2 regions of the Amycolatopsis thailandensis genome follow, and region 1 is predicted to be linked to the other one. Evidence: riboswitches for the same ligand, from Rfam matches in the RefSeq annotation. Region 1 holds a riboswitch; the other holds the start of a gene.

The links. A riboswitch is a leader RNA that binds a small molecule or an ion and turns the genes downstream of it on or off. The one in region 1 is predicted to bind glycine.
Region 2: another riboswitch for glycine. It lies ahead of gcvP (aminomethyl-transferring glycine dehydrogenase); the one in region 1 lies ahead of gcvP (aminomethyl-transferring glycine dehydrogenase).

The regions. Positions count from the first base shown of each region.
Region 1 is NZ_JBHXJK010000158.1:2,727-7,013, reverse strand. Features, by position in the region: gene ACFWMR_RS37400 (TetR/AcrR family transcriptional regulator) at 77-691, opposite strand; gene ACFWMR_RS37395 (MerR family transcriptional regulator) at 990-1,571, shown strand; glycine riboswitch at 1,618-1,714, shown strand; gene gcvP (aminomethyl-transferring glycine dehydrogenase) at 1,887-4,287, shown strand, end outside.
Region 2 is NZ_JBHXJK010000106.1:9,206-13,492, reverse strand. Features, by position in the region: gene ACFWMR_RS31815 (aldehyde dehydrogenase family protein) at 1-54, shown strand, start outside; gene ACFWMR_RS31810 (3-oxoacyl-ACP reductase) at 55-822, shown strand; gene ACFWMR_RS31805 (hypothetical protein) at 1,401-1,775, shown strand; glycine riboswitch at 2,176-2,280, shown strand; gene gcvP (aminomethyl-transferring glycine dehydrogenase) at 2,324-4,287, shown strand, end outside.

The sequences.
Region 1 (4,287 bases):
ACCGCCACCCTCGCGCAGGTCGATAAATGCCGGTCCGCTCTAACCGTCCCTGCCACTCACGAGGTGAGCCCGGCACTCAGGACGCGGTCGCCTTGACGAACAGGTCCGCGAGTTCCCGCCCGTACCGCTCCAGGTCCAGGTTCGGGTCCGCCGCGAACTTCGCGGCCACACCGTCGACGGCCTGCGCGATGGACAGCGCCATCACGTCCGCCGCGAAGTCGCCGAAAGCGCCGTCCTGCTGGCCCTGCTTCAGCTGGCGTTCGAGCCGCCCGGTCCGGAACTCCTCGACCATCGGCGCCGACATGAACCAGCCTTCGACGTCGGAGCCGCTCGAAGCCATCTCGACCATGACCCGCACGAGCTCCGGGTACGAGCCGAGGAACGCGATCTCCGACTCGATGTAGCCGCGCAGGAGCCCGGCCCGGTCGGTCGTGCCCTGGATGCGCTCTTCCAGGAACTTGTCCTTCATGCCGGTCACGGTGGTGACCACGGCCTGCATCAGGCCGGCCTTGTTGGTGAAGTGGTAGGAGATGATCCGGGTGCTGGACAGCCCGGCCCGCTCCTTGATCTTCGCGAACGACGTCTTGTGGTAGCCGAGCTCGGAGATCGTCGCGATGGTGGCTCCGACGATCTGGGCTCGCCGCGCGGCTTCCGTGACCGACAGCCCCAGCTCCGCCTGAACTTCTTGCATGGCACTTTGGGTGGAGGGATTTACTTGCATGAGTAAAAAATAACACGACTGAGTAAAATGGGCAAGCGTGCGGCCGAACGGGGGAGTGTTCCCTGGCAAGCCTCAAGAAGAGCTTGAGGCCGACCGCGCGTCGCGTTGACCGCTTTGCCGGACGCGCTTACCGTCAATGAAGGTGAATCGCCAAGGTGTGATTCGGATGTCTGGGGCATTCGTCTTGACGGTTCACTCCGGTGCGGACTCACGTGGGTCCGCGCGGCTTTGTTCGCCGGCCGCCAGGTCGGGCGAGGGGAGGCATGGCGTGGTCGAGGCTGGTAGCCCTCAAGAGCCGCTCGTTCCGGTCGCTGACGGCGAGCAGGGCGAGCTGTTCCCCGACTCTTCCCTTCCGGATGAACTCGTCGGCTACCGCGGTCCCGCCGCCTGTCAGATCGCCGGGATCACCTACCGGCAGCTCGACTACTGGGCCCGCACGAAGCTGGTCGCGCCGAGCATCCGGACGGCGCACGGTTCCGGTTCGCAGCGGCTCTACTCGTTCAAGGACATCCTCGTCCTGAAGGTCGTCAAGCGGCTCCTGGACACCGGTGTCTCCCTCCAGAACATCCGCGTCGCCGTGGACCACCTGCGCCTGCGCGGCGTCCGCGACCTCGCCAAGGTCACCCTGTTCTCCGACGGCACCACCGTCTACGAGTGCACCTCGCCCGAAGAGATCGTCGATTTACTCCAGGGCGGGCAGGGCGTGTTCGGCATCGCGGTCAGCGGGGCGATGCAGGAGATCAGCGGCACCATCCACGAGTTCCCGGCCGAGCGGGCCGACGGCGGCGTGATCGAAACCGTCACTCCGGACGAGCTCACTCAGCGCCGTAACGCACGTCGCACCGGCTGATCATGAAGCCGCGCGAGCGGCAGGGTAGGCTCACTTCCGCGGTCGACGAATCCGCGCGGGAGAGTCCGAGCCGATAACAGCTCGGCGCCGAAGGAGCAAGTCCTCCCCGGAACCTCTCAGGCACCCTGGACCGCGCGGACGAGACGCCTCTGGAAAGTGAGTCGCCAGGTCACCACCTGGCGGCCCCGCCGACGGTGCAAGCCCGAATCAACCCACGGGCGAAACTCTCAGGCGCCCCCGCGGGGGGTACGGACAGAGTGGGGAGGGCCAGGACAATCCGTCCCGGCCCCACCCCCGCGTCTTGGGAGGTCCCCGATGGAGCCCGTTTCACTGGCCGCTCTCGAATCCGGAACCCCTTTCGCGGACCGGCACATCGGTCCTGGCGCCGAAGACCTCGCACGCATCCTCGACGTCGTCGGCGTCGCCTCTCTCGACGAGCTCGCCGAGCGGGCCGTTCCCGCGTCGCTGAGGGAGTCCGCGACACCGCCGGAGCTGCCGCCACCCGCCACCGAGACCGGCGCGCTCGCCGAACTCCGCGCCCTGGCCGCGCGTAACCGGCCGATGACGCAGATGATCGGCCTCGGCTACCACGACACGGTGACCCCGCCGGTGATCCGCCGCAACGTGCTGGAGAGCCCGGCCTGGTACACCGCGTACACGCCGTATCAGCCGGAGATCTCGCAGGGCCGTCTCGAAGCGCTGCTCAACTTCCAGACCATGGTCGCCGACCTGACCGGCCTGCCGATCGCCAACGCGTCGATGCTGGACGAGGCGACGGCGGCGGCGGAGGCGATGACGCTGGTCCGCCGGGCGGGCAAGGCGAAATCGAACCGGTTCGTGGTCGACGAGGACACCCTGCCCCAGACGATCGAGGTCCTGCGCACTCGCGCCGAACCGCTCGGCATCGAGCTGGTGACCGCCGACCTGTCCCAGGGCATCACCGGACTGGGCCTCGGTGGCGACTTCTTCGGGGTGCTGCTGTCGTACCCAGGGGCTTCGGGCGCCGTCCGCGAATGGGACCACACCATCGCCGAGGCCAAGGCACTGGGCGCGGCCGTGGTGATGGCCGCGGATCCGCTCGCGCTGACCCTGCTCCGGCCGCCGGGCGAGCTCGGCGCCGACGTCGCGATCGGCTCGACGCAGCGGTTCGGCGTCCCGATGGGCTTCGGCGGCCCGCACGCGGCGTACCTCGCTGTCCGGCAAGGTCTCGAACGGCAGTTGCCGGGCAGGCTGGTCGGCGTGTCGAAGGACGCGGACGGCGCGCCCGCGTACCGGCTCGCGCTCCAGACCCGCGAACAGCACATCCGCCGCGAGAAGGCGACGAGCAACATCTGCACCGCTCAGGTGCTCTTGGCGGTCATCGCGTCGATGTACGCGGTGTACCACGGCCCCGAAGGACTGCGTGCCATCGCGAGCCGCGCGCACCGGATGGCCACCGTGCTCGCGGCGGGGCTCGCCGAAAGCGGTGTCGACGTCGTGCACTGCGAGTTCTTCGACACCGTGAAGGTCTCCGTCCCCGGCCGCGCGGCGGTCGTCGTCGGCACGGCGCGGGAGCTCGGGGTCAACCTGCGGCTCGTGGACGCGGACCACGTCGCCGTCGCCTGTGACGAGACGACGACCCGCGAGCACCTTTCCTTGGTGTGGAAGGCTTTCGGCGTGGCGGTGTCCGATGTGGACTCGCTCGACGCCGACACCGCCGACGGCTTCCCGCCGGATCTGCGCCGTACGAGCGACTACCTGACCCATCCCGTCTTTCACGCGCACCGCTCGGAGACGGCGCTGCTGCGGTACCTGAGAGCGTTGTCCGACAAGGACGTCGCACTCGACCGGAGCATGATCCCGCTCGGCTCGTGCACGATGAAACTCAACGCCACGGCGGAAATGGAGCCGATCACCTGGCCCGAGTTCGCCGGTCTGCACCCGTTCGCGCCCGCCGAAGACGCCGCCGGACTCCTCACGATCGTGAAGGACCTGGAGCGGTGGCTGGCCGGCATCACCGGCTACGACGCCGTTTCCCTGCAACCGAACGCCGGGAGCCAGGGCGAGTTCGCGGGGTTGCTGGCGATCCGGGCCTATCACCGGGAACACGGGAACGCGGCGCGTGACGTCTGCCTGATCCCGTCGAGCGCGCACGGGACGAACGCGGCCAGCGCGGTCATGGCGGGAATGCGGGTTGTCGTCGTGAAATGCGACGACGAGGGCAACATCGACCTCGGCCACCTCAAGTCCACAGTGGACGAGCACGCGGACGACCTGGCCGCGATCATGATCACCTATCCGTCGACGCACGGCGTCTACGAGGACACCGTCCGCGAGGTCTGCGCACTGGTGCACGACGCGGGCGGCCAGGTGTACGTCGACGGCGCGAACCTCAACGCCCTGATCGGGGTCGCGCAGTACGGCAGGTTCGGCGCCGACGTCTCGCATCTCAACCTGCACAAGACCTTCTGCATCCCGCACGGCGGAGGCGGGCCGGGCATCGGGCCGATCGGCGTCCGCGCGCATCTGGCGCCGTACCTGCCGAACCACCCGCTGCAGCCGGACGCCGGACCGGCCACGGGCGTGGGCCCGATCAGCGCCGCGCCCTGGGGGAGCGCGTCGATCCTGCCGATCTCCTGGGCCTACGTCCGGATGATGGGCGCGGAGGGCCTGAGGCGTGCGACGCTGACCGCGGTCGCGAACGCCAACTACGTCGCCAAGCGCCTCGCGGAGCACT
Region 2 (4,287 bases), on a different contig from region 1:
GCTGTCGACGCCTTCACCGAGACCAAAAACGTCTTTATCAGCACGGAGGAATAAATGGTGCAGCGTTTCGAAGGCCGCGTCGCGGTCATCACCGGCGGGAGCAGCGGCATCGGTCTCGCCACCGCTCGGCGGCTGGCGAGTGAAGGCGCGAAGGTCGTCATCGGCGACATCTCCGCCGAGGCGGGCAAGGCGGCGGCCGACGAGGTCGGCGGCCTGTTCGTGCAGGCCGACGTCACCGACGCCGACCAGGTCGAAGCCCTGTTCCAGACCACTGTGGACACCTTCGGCTCGGTCGACGTGGCGTTCAACAACGCCGGCATCTCCCCGCCCGAGGACGACTCGATCCTCACCACCGGCATCGACGCCTGGGAGAAGGTGCAGAAGGTCAACCTGACCTCGGTGTACCTGTGCTGCAAGGCGGTGCTGCCGCATATGCAGCGACAGGGGAAGGGCTCGATCATCAACACGGCGTCGTTCGTCGCGGTGATGGGCGCGGCGACGTCGCAGATCTCCTACACCGCGTCCAAGGGCGGGGTGCTGGCGATGAGCCGTGAGCTGGGCGTGCAGTTCGCGCGGGAGAACATCCGGGTCAACGCGCTGTGCCCGGGGCCGGTGAACACGCCGCTGCTGAAGGAACTGTTCGCGAAGGACCCCGAGCGGGCCGCGCGGCGGCTGGTGCACGTGCCGGTCGGGCGGTTCGCGGAGCCGGAGGAGATCGCGGGCGCCGTCGCCTTCCTGGCGAGCGACGACGCCTCGTTCATCACCGCTTCGCAGTTCCTGGTGGACGGCGGCATCTCGGGCGCCTACGTCACCCCCCTCTGACCCCCGTCGCATTTCGTCCTCTGAATGCGTTTTGCCTGGTCGCGAAGTCCGTGAAGGCCTCCTTGAGGGACCCAGAGTCCCTCAAGGAGGCCTTCACGGACCAGCACCGATGTGGCCTGGGGCGGCTTCGAGTACGTGAAGGCCCCCTTCACTCGGCTCAGCCGAGGAAAGGGGGCCTTCACGCGGCAACGCTGTGGCGCTTGGTGACGTTGAGGTAGTTGGGGCGAGCGCTCTGTCGGTGAAGGCCTCCTTCACTACTCTCAAGGTAGGGAAGGAGGCCTTCACGGACTGGGTGGCCGCGCTCGGTCCCCGGGGTCCGAAAGACGCTTTCCTCTCGTCTCACGCGGTGAAGGCTCCTTTCAGCCCGTGCCCGGCTCTCCGCCTCCCCGCAATCAGGCACCTACTTGAGCCACCTCGAAGTACATGAAGGCCCCCTTCCTTGCGCCTAGGTACGTGAAGGGGGCCTTCATGTACTTTCGTCGCCGTCACTCGTCCCGGTGGCCGGGATGGCGGCCCGCTGACCTGCGCTGTAGTCCTGAGAGCGCGAAGCATCCAGGACCACCGAGGAGGCCCCGAGAATGACTCGGCAGATGAGCACCGCCATGCGCGACTGCATCGACCTGTGCAACGAGTGCCACGTCAGGTGCGAGGAGATGATGACGCGCTGCATGGAGGTCGGCGGCGCCAAGCTCGGGATGATGATGGTGACCTGCGGCGACATGTCCCGCATGAGCGCCGACATGATGATGCGCTGCTCGGCCATGATCGCCGACCTCGAAATGATGCGCATGTGCGCGAAGACGTGCGGCCTGGCCTCCCAGATGATGCGCATGTGCGCCCAGGAGTGCGCCAGGACCGGCGACCCCGAACTGGCCGAGGCCGCCGACATGATGATGCGCTGCGCCGAGCTCTGCGGCACCATCACCGCCGAGATGATGATGGAGAACGCGTAACTCGCGTGCTCAAGCCCGTGACTCGCGTGCTTGGAGCCGTGACTCGCGTGATCAGGCCCGTGACTCGCGTGCTTGGACCCGGAACTCGTGATCAGAGCCGTGACTCACGAGTTCCGTCTCCAATCACGCGAGTCACGCCTTCCATCACGCGAGTCACGGCTTCAGTCACGCGAGTTCCGGCTTCGGTCACATGTGTCCCGCCGGGCACGTCGAGTGTCCGCGCGAGCGGGACAAGTGACGTGCCCGGCTACAAGTAGACTTGCGCTGAACACGCCAGGTACGGTGTGCGCACAACTGCAGATCGGGCCGTCGAGCTGGAGCGGGAGAGCCCCCACGAACGTGGTGGGGCACCGAAGGAGCAAACTCCCCGGAATCTCTCAGGTACCCACTACCGCTTCCGCGAGGCCACTCTGGAAAGCAGGCGCGCAAGTGCGCCTCACCCAAGGTGAAAGCCGTCCTGTCCACGGGCGGTGAAACTCTCAGGTGCCATGACAGAGGGGGAGTTCCCAGCGCACCGGTCTATCCGGCGCCTGAGTAAAGGAGCTCCCTTGACCAGTACGTCCTTCGACGACCGGCACATCGGCCCCTCGGAGTCCGAGCAGGCCAAGATGCTCGCCGAGGTCGGCTACGGCAGTCTCGACGCCCTGGTGCAGGCCGCGGTGCCGTCCGCGATCCGCGTCACGCGTGACCTCGAACTTCCTCCCGCCGCGTCCGAAGAGGACGCCATCGCCGAGCTTCGCGCGCTCGCCGCGCTCAACAAGCCGATGACGCAGATGATCGGTCTCGGCTTCCACGACACGGTCACCCCGGCGGTCATCCGCCGCAACGTGCTGGAGAACCCGGCCTGGTACACGGCGTACACGCCGTATCAGCCGGAGATCTCGCAGGGCCGTCTCGAAGCCCTCCTCAACTTCCAGACCATGGTCTCCGAGCTGGCCGGTCTCGCCACCGCGAACGCCTCCCTGCTCGACGAGTCCACCGCCGTTGCCGAGGCCGTCATGCTGATGCGCCGCGCGTCGAAGGCGAAGTCCAACAAGGTCGTCCTCGACGCCGAGTGCCTGCCGCAGACCATCGCCGTCGTGCGCACCCGCGCCGAGGCCATGGGCGTCGAGGTCGAGGTCCGCGACCTGCTCACCGGCCTGCCGGAGGAGTTCTTCGGCGTCGTCGTCCAGTACCCGGGCGCTTCCGGCGTGCTGCGCGGCGCGGGCTTCTACTCCGCCATCTCCGAGACCGCGAAGGCCGCCGGCGCGCTGTACACCGTCGCCGCCGACCTGCTCGCCCTCACGCTGATCACCGCGCCGGGTGAGTTCGGCGCCGACATCGCCGCCGGCTCGACCCAGCGTTTCGGCGTCCCGCTCGGTTACGGCGGGCCGCACGCCGGGTACATGGCCGTCCGCGCCGGGCTGGAGCGCTCGCTGCCGGGCCGCCTCGTCGGGGTCTCGGTCGACGCCGACGGCAACCCCGCGTACCGCCTCGCCCTCCAGACCCGCGAGCAGCACATCCGCCGCGAGAAGGCGACCTCCAACATCTGCACCGCGCAGGTCCTGCCCGCCGTGCTCGCCGCGATGTACGCGGTCTACCACGGTCCGGACGGCCTCAAGCGCATCGCGACCCGCGTCCACGAGCTCGCCGCCGGGCTGGCCGACGCCCTGCGCACCGGCGGCGTCGAGGTCGTCCACGAGGGCTTCTTCGACACCGTCCTCGCCCGCATGCCCGGCCAGGCCGAAGCGGTCGTCGCGGTCGCGCGCGAGAACGGGATCAACCTCGGTCCCGTCGACGCCGACCACGTCCGCATCGCCGTCGACGAGGTCACCACGCCCGCGATCATCGCCAAGGTCCTCAACGCGTTCGGCGTCGAGAACCAGGCCGAAGGCACCCAGGCGCTGCCCACCGGCCTCGGCCGCCAGAGCGACTACCTCACCCACGAGGTCTTCCACTCGCACCGCTCCGAGACCGCGATGCTGCGCTACCTGCGGAGCCTTTCGGACCTCGACTACGCGCTCGACCGCGGCATGATCCCGCTCGGCTCCTGCACGATGAAGCTCAACGCCACCACCGAGATGGAGCCGATCAGCTGGCGCGAGTTCGCGGGCATCCACCCGTTCGCCCCCGCCGACCAGGCTGAGGGCTACCACGTGCTGGTCGAGCAGCTGGCCGGCTGGCTGGCCGAGGTCACCGGCTACGACAAGGTGTCGCTGCAGCCGAACGCGGGCAGCCAGGGCGAGCTCGCCGGCCTGCTCGCGATCCGCGCGTACCACCGCGCCAACGGCCAGGCCGAGCGTGAGGTCTGCCTGATCCCGTCGTCCGCGCACGGCACGAACGCCGCCTCCGCGATCATGGCCGGGATGCGCGTCGTCGTGGTCAAGTGCACCGCCGAAGGCAACGTCGACCTCGAAGACCTGCGCGCCAAGGTCGACGCCAACCGCGACACCCTGTCCGCGATCATGGTGACGTACCCGTCCACGCACGGCGTGTACGAGCACGGCATCGACGAGCTGGCCAAGATCGTCCA